3 regions of the Pseudomonas sp. ADAK13 genome follow, and region 1 is predicted to be linked to each of the others. Evidence: riboswitches for the same ligand, from Rfam matches in the RefSeq annotation. Region 1 holds a riboswitch; each other region holds the start of a gene.
The links. Region 1 has a riboswitch for cobalamin ahead of cobW (cobalamin biosynthesis protein CobW). Riboswitches for the same ligand answer to the same signal wherever they lie in the genome.
Positions count from the first base shown of each region.

Region 2: linked by a shared signal. The riboswitch ahead of HKK54_RS30820 (TonB-dependent receptor plug domain-containing protein) and the one ahead of cobW (cobalamin biosynthesis protein CobW) in region 1 are both predicted to bind cobalamin.
Region 3: linked by a shared signal. The riboswitch ahead of cobO (cob(I)yrinic acid a,c-diamide adenosyltransferase) and the one ahead of cobW (cobalamin biosynthesis protein CobW) in region 1 are both predicted to bind cobalamin.

Region 1 covers NZ_CP052860.1:5,335,604-5,340,691, reverse strand. Annotated here, with positions in the region: gene cobN (cobaltochelatase subunit CobN) at 1-2,043, opposite strand, end outside; gene cobW (cobalamin biosynthesis protein CobW) at 2,047-3,108, opposite strand; cobalamin riboswitch at 3,202-3,403, opposite strand; gene HKK54_RS24665 (winged helix-turn-helix transcriptional regulator) at 3,400-3,921, opposite strand; gene fabF (beta-ketoacyl-ACP synthase II) at 4,034-5,088, shown strand, end outside.
Region 2 covers NZ_CP052860.1:6,669,488-6,674,575, forward strand. Annotated here, with positions in the region: gene imuA (translesion DNA synthesis-associated protein ImuA) at 1-455, opposite strand, end outside; gene lexA (transcriptional repressor LexA) at 455-1,072, opposite strand; cobalamin riboswitch at 1,174-1,380, shown strand; gene HKK54_RS30820 (TonB-dependent receptor plug domain-containing protein) at 1,475-3,409, shown strand; gene HKK54_RS30825 ((2Fe-2S) ferredoxin domain-containing protein) at 3,409-3,753, shown strand; gene HKK54_RS30830 (ABC transporter substrate-binding protein) at 3,750-4,676, shown strand; gene dkgB (2,5-didehydrogluconate reductase DkgB) at 4,893-5,088, shown strand, end outside.
Region 3 covers NZ_CP052860.1:3,891,170-3,896,257, forward strand. Annotated here, with positions in the region: gene HKK54_RS18025 (C40 family peptidase) at 1-514, shown strand, start outside; gene HKK54_RS18030 (PQQ-dependent sugar dehydrogenase) at 565-1,878, opposite strand; cobalamin riboswitch at 1,978-2,214, shown strand; gene cobO (cob(I)yrinic acid a,c-diamide adenosyltransferase) at 2,295-2,906, shown strand; gene HKK54_RS18040 (cobyrinate a,c-diamide synthase) at 2,903-4,294, shown strand; gene bluB (5,6-dimethylbenzimidazole synthase) at 4,291-4,941, shown strand; gene cbiB (adenosylcobinamide-phosphate synthase CbiB) at 4,938-5,088, shown strand, end outside.

The DNA of each region.
Region 1 (5,088 bases):
CAGGCGTGGCAGCCAGATGGCGGCGTCGGCATCGTTGTCGAGGTTTTCGTCGAGAGCCAACTCTTGGTCGATACGGGTTTCCCGCACCAGCTTGAGGATATCTTTTTGCAGCTCGCGGGCGCGCCGTGGGTCGAGCAGTTGGGCTTCATAATATTCGTCGGCCAACAGCTCCAGGTCGCGCAGCGGCCCGTAGGTTTCGGCGCGCGTCAGCGGCGGCATCAGGTGGTCGATGATCACCGCCTGTGTACGGCGCTTGGCCTGGGCGCCCTCGCCCGGGTCGTTGACGATAAACGGGGAGATGTTCGGCAACGGCCCCAGCAGTGCGTCAGGCCAGCAATTTTCCGAAAGCCCGACGCCCTTGCCCGGCAGCCACTCCAGGTTGCCGTGCTTGCCGACGTGGATCACGCCGTGGGCGCCGTAGGTCTGGCGCAACCAGAAGTAGAACGCCAGGTAGCCATGGGGCGGCACCAGGTCGGGATCGTGATAAACCGCGCTGGCGTCCACTTGATAACCCCGGGCTGGCTGGATGCCAACGAAGGTCAGGCCAAAGCGCAGGCCGGCGATCATCATGCGGCCGTCGCGGAACATCGGGTCGTTATGGGGCGTGCCCCAGCGTGCCAACACCGCCTGGCGATTGGATTCGGGCAAGCGGTTGAACATCGCTTCATAGTCATCGAGCGCGAGGCTTTGATGACAGGGACGCAGGTCAAGGCTGTCGAGGTCATTGCTGACGCCGCCCAACAGCTCCTGAATCAACGCCGTGCCGCTCTCCGGCAGCACGTCCGGCAACGGATAACCTTCGATCTTCAAGGCCCGCAGGATATTCAGCGCGGCGGCCGGCGTGTCCAGCCCCACACCATTGCCGATACGTCCGTCCCGGGTCGGGTAGTTGGCGAGGATCAGCGCGATACGCTTTTCGCCATTCGGTACCCGCGCCAGATCGACCCAGCGCCGCGCAAGCTCGGCGACAAAGTCCATACGCTCAGGCTGCGCGCGGTAGCACACGACATCCGACTGACTGCGCTCGCTGCGCCAGGCCAGGTCCTTGAAGCTGATGGGCCGGCTGATGATGCGCCCGTCCAGTTCCGGCAAGGCAATGTGCATCGCCAGGTCGCGCGGGCCGAGGCCTTGTTCGCTGGCCTGCCAGCCGGGCTCGTTGTCCTGGGCGCAAATCGCCTGGATCACCGGGATGTTGCGGCGAAACGGCCGCAGGTGCGGCGCTTCGGGGCTGGATTGGGCAAAGCCGGTGGTGTTGAGAATCACCGAGGCGTGCACTTCGTCCAGCAGGTCCTCGACCACCGTCAGGCAGCCGGGTTCTTTCAAACTGGCCACCGCCATCGGCAACGGATTAAGGCCCGCCGCCTGCAAGCGCTGGCAAAACACATCGATAAAACCGGTATTGGCCGCCTGCAAATGGGAGCGGTAGAACAGCACCGCCGCCACCGGAACACCAGGTTGCCAGTCGGCTTGCCAATCGTTGAGACGGGCATTGGCTTTGTGCGGGTGATAAATCGCGGTACGCGGCAGGGTTTGTGGCTCGTCCCAGGCGTAATCGCGGCCCAGGTAGCCGGCCGCCAGGCAACGATAGAAATCCAGCGCATTGCCCAGGCCGCCCTGGCGCAGGAAGTGCCAAAGCCGGTCACGCTCCTCCACGCCCACGGTACTCAGGCCACTGAGTTCCGGGTCCGGGCGATCATCCCCCGGCACCAGGATCAGCTGCACACCGCGCTCGGCCAGCTCAACGAGGCGCTCGATACCGTACCGCCAATAGCCGATACCGCCGTGCAGCGAAATCAGGATGACCTTGGCGTGGCGCAGTACCTCGTCCACGTACAAGTCGACCGAGGCGTGGTTCTGCACCTGCATCGGGTTGGCCAGGCGCAGGCTCGGGTAATCCTCGGGCAACTGCTGGGCCGCTTCTGCCAGCAGCGCCAGGCTGGAGTCACCGCTGCACAGGATCACCAGCTCGGCGGGGGTTTGGCCAAGGTCGGCAATGTTGTCATCCGAGACGAAACCGCCGGGCTGGGTCCTGAGCAGGTGCATGATTTAAACGCTGAGGGCAGCGCGCAATTGCGCTTCGAGCAAGGCGGCGTCCAGTTCCTGGCCGATCAGCACCAGGTGCGTGGCGCGCGGCTCATCGGCGCGCCAGGCGCGGTCGAAGTGCTTGTCGAAACGCGTGCCCACGCCCTGGATCAGCAGGCGCATCGGCTTGTTCGGGATCGCCGCGAAACCCTTGACCCGCAGGATGCCGTGCTGGACCACCAGTTGGGTCAGGGCGTCGAGCAGCAGGCTTTCGTCTGCCTGGGGCAGTTCGATGGAGATCGAATCGAAGGCGTCGTGGTCGTGGTCGTCTTCACCTTCGTGGTGATGATCATGGTGGCTGTGGCGACCGTCGATGTGCTCTTCGGAGCCAGCGCCCAAGCCGATCAGCACGTCCAGCGGCAGGCGACCGCTGCTGGCTTCGATGATTTTTACCGCGGGCGGCAGCTCTTCAGCCACTTCCAGGCGCACACGGGCCAGGTCTTCAGGGCTGATCAGGTCGCACTTGTTGAGGATCACCAAGTCGGCGCTGGCCAGTTGGTCGGCGAACAGCTCGTGCAGTGGGGATTCGTGGTCCAGGTTCGGGTCGAGTTTGCGCTGAGCGTCAACCTGGTCCGGGAAAGCGGCGAAAGTGCCAGCGGCCACAGCCGGGCTGTCGACCACGGTGATCACCGCGTCAACGGTGCAGGCACTGCGGATTTCCGGCCACTGGAACGCCTGGACCAACGGTTTTGGCAGGGCCAGGCCTGAAGTTTCGATGAGGATATGGTCGAGGTCGCCGCGACGGGCCACCAGTTCGCGCATCACCGGGAAGAACTCTTCCTGGACGGTGCAGCACAGGCAGCCGTTGGCCAGCTCGTAGACGCGGCCGTTGGCTTCTTCCTCGGTGCAGCCGATGGAGCATTGCTTGAGGATTTCACCGTCAATGCCCAGCTCGCCGAACTCGTTGACGATCACCGCAATGCGGCGCCCCTGGGCGTTGTCCAGCATGTGGCGCAGCAAGGTGGTCTTGCCCGAGCCGAGGAAGCCGGTAACGATGGTGACGGGGAGTTTGGCCAGTGTTTTCATCGGATGCCCTTTGGGGCGGGCATACGGGACGAGTGGCCCTGCGCGGGTGCGCAGAAGCAGAATTCGCCACCGGATCACCCCGCCCGGTTGAAGTAGAAAATCGGTTGCGAGGCAGGTCTCCTGGCTTGGGGCTTGCCGACGGTGTGGCCGGCGCTGGCTGCGCCTTCCCGCCTTGTTCAGGCAGTGGCGTGGCAGTCAGATAAACCCTTTACAGTTGCGGGGGCAGCCGCGGCATCGACCGCGTTCCCTTCTTAGCTTCGGCCTGGGCCGAAGAACCTCGAACGTGCAAGGCTACGCAGTGCGCGGGGACGGGTCAATGTCCGAGCGCTTGGCGCGAAGCAGCGCCAGGCGCTCCAGCATGCCCTCGCTCGCTGCCGGCCCGGCTTGCACGCTGCATTGTTCAACGGGCACACGCGCCCCGCTACCGGCTTCCACCACCGCCACTTCCACTGGGCGCCGGGTTTCCCGGTCGACCAACTGCAGGCTTTCACCTTCGGTGGCGAAGTGGCGGTTGCCCCAGCCGATAAACGCCATGATCACCACCCGGAAATCCTCGCCCACCGGCGTCGGCACGTACTCGAAACGCGGCGGCCGCTCGCTGTATTGCCGGCGCTCCAGCAGGCCGGCATCCACCAGGCTGTTAAGCCGGCGCGTGAGCATGTTGGGGGCAATCTCCAGGCTCTGGGAGAACTCGTCAAAGCGCCGCAAGCCTTGCAGCGCATCGCGCATGATCAGGATGCTCCACCACTCGCCTACCCTTTCCACTCCACGGGCTACCGGGCATTCGGCATTTACCAGTGACTTACGTTGCATTGCAGTTCCTCTGTGGGGCGGCCCCGAAAATTTAAGCTGTTCGATGTTACTTTCATAATGATAGTTTCGTCGCAGCATTGCTACCAAACTGAAATGGCGGAGCTAAGCGATCATGAATAAGCGAATTGTTGTGACCGGCATGGGTGCAGTCACCCCGCTGGCAACCGGCGTGGAGCAGACCTGGAAACGCCTGTTGGCAGGTGAATCCGGGATCCGCAGGCTACCCGAGGCCTTGGTCGGTGACTTGGCAATCAGCATTGGCGGCCAGGTGCTGGGCCGGGATCAGGACCCGCACGCCGGGTTTGACTCCGACAGCGTGATCCCCGCCAAAGAGCAACGCAAGATGGATCGGTTCATCGTGTTCGCCCTCGCCGCAGCGCAGGAAGCCCTGGCGCAGGCGGGCTGGGCGCCGCAAACCGCATCCCAGCAAGAACGCACCGCGACGATTATTGCTTCCGGCGTCGGTGGTTTCCCGGCGATTGCCGAGGCGGTGCGCACCGCTGACAGCAAAGGGCCGCGCCGCCTGTCGCCGTTCACGATCCCGTCATTCCTCGGCAACATGGCCGCCGGGCATGTGTCGATCCAGCATCAGCTGAAAGGCCCGCTTGGCTCCCCCGTCACCGCGTGCGCCGCCGGCGTACAAGCCATTGGTGATGCCGCGCGCATGATCCGCGCCGGCGAAATCGACATCGCCGTGTGTGGCGGCGCCGAAGCTTGCATCCACCGCGTCAGCCTGGGCGGCTTTGCCGCGGCGCGGGCGCTGTCCAGCGATTACAACGACACGCCGGCGCTCGCTTCCCGCCCATTTGATCAAGGCCGCGACGGGTTTGTGATGGGCGAAGGTGCCGGGTTACTGGTGATCGAAGAACTGGAGCATGCGCTGGCCCGGGGCGCGACGCCGATTGCGGAGCTGGTGGGATACGGCACCAGTGCCGATGCCTATCACATGACTTCAGGGCCCGAAGACGGCTCCGGCGCACGTCGTGCAATGGAGGCGGCGATTGCCCAAGCGGGGATCACCCCGGCACAGATCCAGCATTTGAACGCCCATGCCACCTCCACACCTGTCGGCGACAACGGTGAGCTGGCGGCGATCAATACGCTGTTCGGCGCCGATTCGAGTGTCGCTATCAGTGCCACAAAATCGGCGACCGGCCATCTGTTGGG
Region 2 (5,088 bases), 1.3 Mb from region 1:
CCGGTTTCCGCCGCCACCTGCAAGCGGCGCAAGGCCCGGTCATCGGCCTTGCGCGGCCAGCACAGCACCGCGCCACAACTGCCGGAACGCAGGCATTGCTCCACCGCCCACAAGGCGTCGCGCTCATCGGCCTGGATCACCGAAAGCTGGCGCACATCCACCCCGGCGTTTTGCCAGGCGTGGGGGTACGGCGTGTAAGGCGGCGCCACCAGCACGATGCGCTCGCCAGCCGCTGACAAGCGCGCCAGGGTCGGCCACACCAGTTGCAACTCACCCACGCCCTCCTTCGCCATCAGGATTTCGCTCAACGCCGCTTCCGGCCAGCCGCCGCTGGGCAGCACCGCATCCAGGGCCGCAAGCCCGGTGGGATGCACGCTGGCAGGCGGCGCGGCGGGCCGGCCTTTCCAGACCCGGCCGCCATTGAACAGCGAGTCCAGTGCAACGACGGCGCCCATCAGCCTTGCCTCACCAAACCGCAAAACACCCCTTCGATGGCAAGGTCCTGATCAGGCCGCACCACGATGGGTTGATAGGCGGGGTTGCGCGGCAGCAGGCGCACGCGCTCGCCCACGTGTTCGAAACGCTTGATGGTGACTTCACCGTCCAGGCGCGCCACCACGATCTGCCCGTTCAAGGCCTCGGCACTGCGGCGCACGCCCACCAGGTCGCCATCGAGGATGCCGTCTTCGATCATCGAATCGCCCTGCACCCGCAGCAGGTAATCCGGGGTTTTCGCGAACAGGGCCGGGTCGAGCAGCAGGCGATTGTGAACCTCGGCATCGGCGCCGATGGGCAGGCCGGCGGCCACCCGGCCAAGCACCGGGATGTCCAGCAGCTCAGGCCGCGCCGGCTGATTGAGCAGGCGAATGCCACGGGCCTGGTTCGGGTTGACCTCGATAAAGCCGCCCTCGGTCAGCGCCACCACATGCTTGCGCGCCACACTGCGGGAGGCAAAGCCGAACGCCTCGGCGATCTCGGCGAGGCTGGGGGACTGGCCTTGCTGCGCGATGCGGTCGCGGATAAAGGTCAGGATGGCGGTACGGCGGGGCGTTAAGTTCGTCATGGAGTACATTTGTACTCCTGTGGGAAATTTCCTGCAATATCCGTCAGTCGCTTCCCACTCCGCCACTGGAAAAGCCCGCGCCAAGTTGACGAACGGTCTTCCGAATGTTCAGATGCCGGCCTGTTTCAGGTGCCTCATGCCGCCGTGCATGGGGTGAAACGGGAAACCGGTGCCGCTCTTTCCGAGCCAGTCCGGTGCTGCCCCCGCAACGGTAGACGCGTGATCCCTTCGACACACCACTGTGGCCCGCGCGCCATGGGAAGGTGAAGGTGTCCATACGCGTGAGCCCGGAGACCGGCCTGGAATTCTGTTTGGCAAAATCCTGCGGTGGGCGGGCATGGGCCGGTATTGGCGTGTGCTCGGTGCCTACTCGTGCGTGCTTTTCGCGAAAGATACTTTTCCGAGAAGACTATGATTCGACCTTTCAAGACTCCCGTGCCCAGCCTGTTGTTCGGCTGCCTGTTCAGCCCCCTGCTGCTGGCCGACGACAACCCCCTCGAACTCAAGCCACTCAACGTTTCCGCGCCGTCGGTGGAGTCCACCACCGTGGCCGACATGGCCCAGTACGGCAGCAAGGTCGAGATCGTCACCCGCGAACAGATTGAACGCGCCGGCCCCGCTGCCGATGTCTCGCGCGTGATGCAGATGTTCATTCCCGGCCTGTACGTGGCGCCCAAGAACGGCCCGTTCGACTACGGCACCTATTCCCTGCTGGGCGGGCGCAACGATGACACGTTGATCCTGCTGGACGGCGTGCGCCTGAACAACCGGCTGTACGGCGGCCTGTACCTGGACACCCTGCCCGCCAACGCCATCGAGCGCATCGAAGTGCTCAAGGGCGGCCAGAGCCTGCTGTTCGGCACTCAGGCGGTGTCGGGGGTGATCAATATCGTCACCCGCAGCCCGCAAACCCGCGAGGCGTCCGGCGAAGTGAACCTGGGCGCGGACACCTTCGGCGGCACCACCGGCGATGCCCGGGTCGAGAAGATTTTCAACAACGGGTTTGGCGACCTCGGCTTGCTGGCCTACGTCAGCCGCAACGTCTCCGAGGGCTACCAGCCGTTTCGCAACCGCGACCTGAAAAACGTCACCGACAAAAAGCGCTCCTACGAAGTCACCACCTTTGGCACCAAGGCGATCCAGTCGTTTGGCGATGACACGCGCCTGGAGCTGTTTTACCAGTACGCCGACGCCAACCTGGATTTCGCCCGTCCTGTGGACAACCGCAAGACCACCAACGACCGCGTGCAACAGATCGCCACGGCGACCTTCGAGCAAAGCCTCAACGAGCGCCTGAGCTACTTCGTCAAAGGCCATATCAACGACTGGGACACACGCTACACCCGCATCAACAATGTCGAAGGCGGCGGCACCGTGGTCAAGAATCACGACGACTACTGGGGCTTCACCGACTGGGGCGTGCAGGCCGAAGGCAAGGCCATATTGCCGGGCGAGCACGTGCTGGTATTCGGTTCCGACAACCAGTGGTTCAAGGGCCAGGACGATGTATTGATCATCGACGACAACAAGGCCCAGGCCCACGCGCTGTACACCCAACTGCGGCCGAACATCGAGGCCCTGCCGAACTGGCACCCGAGCATCGGCGTACGCCACGAAGCCATGAGCGGCGGCGACAGCGCCACCGTCGGCATGCTCACTTCGCTCTATGATCTCAACGACAACTGGGCCCTGCGCGGCCAATACGGCACCGCCTACAAGCTGCCGAACGCCGAGCAACTGTTCGTCAACGAAGACGATGAAAAAGGCAATCGCAACCTCAAGCCCGAGAAGAGCCGCAACGCCGAGCTGGGCGTCGACTACAAGGGCAGCCTGTTTGCCCGGGACTTCAGCGCCAGTGTCACGCTGTTCAAACGCAAGATCACCGACCTGATCACCCAGGACGATATCCAGTGGGTCAACGGCCAGGGCCAGATCCAGATGCGCGGTTTCGAGGCCGACGCCACGCTGCAACTCAACGCGCAATGGAGCGTGCAGGCCGACATGACCCGCAACCTCACCGAGTCCCGTGCCGGGGTCACCATCAACGACATCCCCGGGTTCTTCGCCCGCTCGCGGGTCGGCTATGAATCGGTGGATCGTATGTGGGGCGCCGGCACGGCCGTGCGCTACATCGGCGATATCGTCAGCTCGAAAAAGGTCGAGTACGGCAACTACACCGTGGTCGACGCCGACGCCTATCGCTACCTCGACAACGCCCACCAGCACCGCGTCAGCCTGCTGGTAGAGAACCTGCTGGACCGCGACTACGTCACCAGCCGCGCCAGCAACGTCGACAACCTCGGACGGCCGTTCACCTCCGAAGTCCGCTACACGTACCGCTTCTGATGAGTACGCCGGTGGAAACTCACCCGGACTGGTCCCACGTACCTGACCACGCCCGTCACGTGTTCCTGTGCACCGGCCCGCGCTGTACCCAGCGTGGTGCCCTGCAACTGTGGAAAACCCTGCGCCGCCACCTGCTGGCACACGACCGCATCGAAAAACCCGGCGGCGTATTGCTGACCCGCACCCACTGCCAGTTCCCGTGCAACCTGGGGCCGATTGTGACGGTGTACCCGGACACCTGCTGGTACGGCGTGCACACCCACGCCGATGTGCAGCGACTGGTGGAAGTGCACCTGGTGGGCGGCGAGGTCGTCGAGGATCTGCTGATCAAGGAGCGCCCATGAGAGCCCCCTGGCTGCTGTTGGGCGCCCTGCTCTGCGCCGCGCCGGTGTGGGCCGACAGTTATCGCAACTGCAACCAGACCTGGGCCGCCGAACACGCTGCACCCTCGCGCATCGTGGCTCTCAACCAGCATGCTGCCGACCTGTTGTTGGCGCTGGACGTTGGCCCGGCGTTGGTGGGCGTGGCGTATCTGGATGACAACGGTGCGGCCCACCCACGTGGTGAGTACTTCGATGTACCGGTGATCGCACCCAAGTACCCGTCCAGCGAAGTGCTCTATGCGCAAAAACCGGATTTGGTGGTCGGTGGTTTTGCCACGGCGTTCGGCACCGGCGTCACTTCCCGTACTGGCCTGGCCGGCAACGGGGTGGCGTCGTACTTGCTCGAGTCGGCGTGCGACGGGCACTCACTGGATTACTTCGGGCATATCCGCAACGACCTGTTCACCCTTGGCGCGCTGGTGCACAAACAGCAGCGGGCACGTGAGTTGAGCGATGCCATGGACGCTGACCTGGCCCGTGCCCAGGCGCTGATTGGCGAGGGTAAACCGCTGTCGGTGTTTTACCTGGACAGTGAAGTCAACGGCCTGGACAGCGAAGGCCGGCGCGGCTTCGTCACCACGCTGGTGGCGGCTGCCGGGGCGCGGAATGTGTTTGCCGGGATCAACCAATACCGCGTCACCGTGAGCCGTGAAACCCTGCTGATGAGCGACCCGGATGTGATTTTGCTGGCGGACGCGGTGTGGTCGCCGGCCAGCAGGAAGCGCCAGTTGTTGACCAGTGACCCGGTGTTGTCGCGCCTGCGGGCAGTGCGGGAGAACCGGATGATCGATATTCCGTTTACCCATTTGGTGCCCACCGTAAGCAGCGGCCGGGTGGTGTTGGAGCTGGCGAGGCAATTCAAAAAACTGGCTGAACTTCCGTAGGAGCTGGCTTGCCGGCGATGGCATCCCCTCGGTGTATCTGAAAGACCGGGTCGCCTGCATCGCCGGCAAGCCAGCGCCTACATCGGGCCGTGTTTGCTTTTGCTCCTCACCACTCATGACTTTTGGTAAAGAGTCCTTTTCGGATTCAGCGGTTTTTCTGAAGGAACGAGGAGCCGATACTCGACTCCATTGTTCACATCACTTCAGGAGTCACCCATGTCCATTCCCGCATTCGGCCTCGGCACGTTCCGCCTGCAAGGCCAGGTCGTCATCGACTCCGTCAGCACCGGCCTGGAGCTGGGCTACCGTGTCATCGACACCGCGCAAATCTACGAAAACGAAGCCGATGTCGGCCAGGCCATTGCCGACAGCGGCATCCCACGGGACGAGCTGTTTATCACCAGCAAAATCT
Region 3 (5,088 bases), 1.4 Mb from region 1:
CGTTTGCGCCGCGCTGCTCAGCGCCTGCGCAAGTCGTCCTCCGCCTGCTCCCGTGGCCGTCAAGCCCAAGCCGGTGTTCAACACCTACGCCACCCAAAGTTTCTCGCCGGCAGCCGAAGACGTGCTCTTTCGTGCGCTGGGCCTGGTGGGCACGCCTTATCGCTGGGGCGGCAACACGCCGGACTCGGGGTTTGATTGCAGTGGCCTGATCGGTTTTGTCTACCGCGATGCGGCCGGCATCTCTCTGCCACGCACCACGCGCGAGCTGATTGTGATGCGCGCCCAGGACGTGAGCGAAAACAACCTGCAAACCGGTGACCTGATCTTCTTCGCCACCGGTGGCGGTTCGCAGGTCAGCCATGCCGGGATCTACGTGGGGGAAGGGCGCTTTGTGCATGCGCCGCAAACCGGCGGTACGGTGAAGCTGGACACGCTGTCCAAGGCCTATTGGCAGAACGCCTACCTGAGTGCCAAGCGCGTGTTGCCGGCCGAGCACCTCGCGCGTAATCCATAAGCAAAAACAACTGTGGGAGCCTAGGCTCCCACAGTGCTTTTCAGGGTTGGCTATTTAGCCGCCGACACCCGCCATACCTTGTTCCCCACATCATCCGCCACCAGCAAATCCCCTTGTTTGTCGATCACCACACCGACCGGACGGCCCATGGCTTTCTCATCACTGTTGAGGAACCCGGTCAGCACATCCACCGGCTGGCCTTTGGGCTTGCCTGCCTCAAACGGCACGAAGATCACCTTGTAGCCACTGTGGGGCTTGCGGTTCCACGAACCATGCTGGCCGATAAATGCGCCATTGCTGAACTGCACCGGTAACGTGTTGCCATCGGCAAAGGTCAGCCCCAGGGACGCCGTGTGCGGGCCCACCGCATAGTCCGGTGCGATCGCCTTGGCCACCAGGTCCGGGTTCTGTGGTGTCACCCGCACATCCACGTGCTGCCCGTAGTAGCTGAACGGCCACCCGTAAAAAGCCCCGTCCTTGACCGACGTGATGTAGTCCGGCACCAGGTCGCTGCCGATTTCATCGCGCTCGTTGACGGCCGTCCACAGCTTGCCGCTTTGTGGTTCCCAGGCCATGCCGTTGGGGTTGCGCAGGCCTGAGGCGAAGATGCGGTGCTGGCCGGTGGCCCGGTCCACTTCCCAGATCGCGGCGCGCCCCTGTTCCGCTTCCAGGCCGTTTTCGCCGACGTTGCTGTTGGAGCCCACGCTCACGTACAGCTTGCTGCCGTCCTTGCTGGCGACCACGTTCTTGGTCCAATGGTGGTTAATGCTGCCACCCGGCAAGTCGACCACCGGGGTGCCGGCTGCCTTGATCGAGGTTTCGCCTGGCTGGTAAGGGAAGCGCAGCAATTTGTCCGAGTCGGCGACATACAGGTCGTTGCCCACCAGGGTCATGCCGAACGGCGAGTTCAGGTTCTCCAGGAACACCGTGCGGGTTTCGGCCACGCCATCGTGGTCGGCGTCCCGCAGCAGGGTGATGCGGTTCGGGCTGGGGACGGCGGCGCCGGCGCGGCCCATGACTTTCTCCATCACCCAGCCACGAATGCCCTTGGAATCATCCGGCTTGGGTGGCGCATTGGTTTCAGCCACCAGCACGTCGCCATTGGGCAGCACATACAGCCAGCGCGGATGATCCAGGCCTTCGGCAAACGCTGCCACCTGGGTGCCCGCCGCCGGGGTCGGCTTGGTGCCATCGGGCCAGCCGATCGCCGGCGCGATGTTCACCGTGGGAATCAGGGTTTTATTCGGTTCCGGCAGCTTGGGCGACGGTCCGGTGCCGTCGGACACTTGCAGGGTAGAGCTTTCACCACAGGCGGCGAGGGTGCCGGCGACCATGATCAGTAGGGCAAGTCGGGTCTTGTGCATGGTTTTCTCCTTAATACCTGTAGTGGTAGAGGTGCACGCCGGCCCGATGGTTCACGCGCGTGTCCGGCTTTAATTGACGCTCCACCCCCAACCCACTAACCTTCGCGGCTTGTTTCAGGTGCTCTGTGGCGTACGCGCCGACTGAGTGAAACAGGGAAGCCGGTGAGTGAGCGTACTTTTCTACAGTGCAGCCACGATCCCGGCGCTGCCCCCGCAACGGTAAATGAGTCAAGACGGTGCCTTAAGCCACTGTATCGCCCGCGATATGGGAAGGCGCGCCCTCGGCATTGCATGTCACTCATGAGCCCGGAGACCGGCCTGATCCATCCAACAGCATCACGGTGGGCGATGCTTGGCTGTCTGTATGTGTCTTTTTCCTGCCCGCCGTTTTTGTCCAGCCCCAACGGAGAGCTGCCATGACTGAATCCCCCGATCGTGACGAACGCCACCTGGCGCGCATGCTGCGCAAAAAAGCCGTAATTGACGAGCGCATTGCCAATTCACCGAACGAGTGTGGATTGCTGCTGGTGCTCACCGGCAACGGCAAAGGCAAGAGCAGCTCGGCCTTTGGCATGCTGGCCCGGGCCATGGGCCACGGCATGCAGTGCGGCGTGGTGCAGTTCATCAAGGGCCGCAACAGCACCGGCGAAGAACTGTTCTTCCGCCGTTTCCCCGAGCAGGTGCGCTTCCACGTGATGGGCGAAGGCTTTACCTGGGAAACTCAGGACCGCGCGCGGGACATCGTTGCCGCCGAAGCCGCCTGGGCGGTCTCCCGGGAAATGCTGCAAAACCCGGCCATCGGCCTGGTGGTGCTGGATGAGCTGAACATTGCCCTCAAGCACGGCTACCTCGACCTGGACCAGGTGCTCAGCGACCTGCAGGCCCGCCCGCCCATGCAACACGTGCTGGTGACCGGCCGTGGTGCCAAACCCGAATTGATCGAAATGGCCGACACCGTGACGGAAATGGGCATGCTCAAGCACGCCTTCCAGGCCGGTATCAAGGCACAGAAAGGCATCGAACTTTGAATCAGCCCCGTCACTGTCCTGCTGTCCTGATCGCCGCACCGGCGTCTGGCCAGGGCAAAACCACCGTCACCGCCGCGCTCGCCCGCTTGCACCGCAACCTGGGGCGCAAGGTGCGAGTGTTCAAATGCGGCCCGGACTTTCTCGACCCGATGATCCACGAGCGCGCCAGTGGTGCGCCGGTCTACCAATTGGACATGTGGATGGTCGGTGAGCAGGAAAGTCGCCGTTTGCTGTGGGAAGCGGCGGGGGAGGCCGACCTGATCCTGATCGAAGGCGTGATGGGCCTGTTCGACGGCACGCCGTCCAGTGCCGACCTGGCGCGCCACTTTGGCGTGCCGGTGCTGGCGGTGATCGACGGCACGGCCATGGCCCAGACTTTCGGCGCCCTGGCGTTGGGCCTGGCGCGCTACCAGCCGGACTTGCCGTTTGCCGGCGTGCTGGCCAACCGCGTCGGCACCCTGCGCCATGCGCAATTGCTTGAAGGCAGCCTCACCGAAGGCCTGCGCTGGTACGGCGCGCTGTCCCGGGAAACCGGCATTGAGTTGCCCAGCCGCCACCTTGGCCTGGTGCAGGCCAGCGAATTGAACGACCTCGACCTGCGCCTCGATGCCGCCGCCCAGGCCCTGGGCAGCAGCTGCGAGGTAGCGCTGCCACCGCCGGTGGAATTCGCCGCGCCCGAGGTGATCGAGGCCCAACCGTTGCTGGCCGGCGTGCGTATTGCCGTGGCGCGCGACGAAGCGTTTGCCTTTACCTACGGCGCCAGCCTCGACCTGCTGCGGGCGATGGGCGCCGAGCTGCGTTTCTTCTCGCCGATTCGTGACCGCGCATTGCCTGAAGCTGACAGCCTGTACCTGCCCGGCGGTTACCCGGAATTGCATCACCAGGCGTTGTCGGAAAATACCGCGATGCTCGACGCCATCCGTGCCCACCACGCCGCTGGCAAGCCATTGCTGGCCGAATGCGGCGGCATGCTCTATTTGCTGGACTCGCTCACCGATGTCGACGGTACCCGAGCTGAACTGGTCGGCTTGCTCCAGGGCGATGCTGTCATGCAAAAACGCCTGGCAGCGTTGGCCCTGCAAAACGTCGAACTGCCCGAAGGCCTGTTGCGCGGCCACACCTACCATCATTCGCTGACCAGCACCGAGTGGCAGCCGATTGCCCGGGGCCTGAGCCCGAATGGCGGGCGCGGCGCCGAGGCGGTTTACCGTCAGGGCCGGATGACGGCGTCCTACGTGCACTTTTATTTCCCGTCCAACCCGGTGGCGGTGGCTGCCTTGTTTGCGCCGGACCATCAGACTGCCATCGCAGGCAAGCCAGCTCCCACACTTGACCGAGTTGAAACGCAATCCAATGTGGGAGCGGGCTTGCTCGCGAAGAGGCCATGACTGACAACGCCTTTCCCGAAGCCGACCGCGAAGCCGTTTACCGCGCCATCGCCGAACGCCGCGACATGCGTCACTTCAGCGGCGGCAGCGTTGCGCCGCAATTGCTCCATCGCCTGCTGCAAGCCGCGCACCAGGCGCCGAGCGTCGGCTTGATGCAGCCCTGGCGGTTTATCCGCATCAGTGACCGCAACCTGCGCGGGCAGATCCAGCAACTGGTGGAAGAGGAGCGCGTACGCACCGCCGAAGCCCTCGGCGAGCGCTCCGACCAGTTCATGAAACTCAAGGTCGAAGGCATCAACGACTGCGCCGAAGTGCTGGTGGCTGCCCTGATGGACGACCGCGAGCGGCATATCTTCGGGCGCCGCACCTTGCCGGAAATGGACATGGCGTCGTTGTCCTGTGCGATCCAGAATCTATGGCTGGCGGCCCGCGTCGAAGGCTTGGGCATGGGCTGGGTCTCGCTGTTCGAACCCCGGGCCCTGGCCGACCTGCTGGGCCTGCCGCCCGGTGCCAAACCGCTGGCCGTGTTATGCCTGGGCCCGGTGACCGAGTTCTACCCGGCACCGATGTTGCAGCTCGAAGGCTGGACCGAACCACGGCCACTGAGCGACATGTTGTATGAGAATGTTTGGGGAGTGAGTCAATGAGTGTGGCCTTGCTGAGTGTCGCTGCCGTGGCGCTGGATGCGCTGCTGGGCGAACCCAGGCGCTGGCATCCGCTGGTGGCGTTCGGCAATTTTGCCGGGCGCATCGAGCAGCGTTTCAACTCCGGCGGCCGTGGCTGGCGCAGCCATG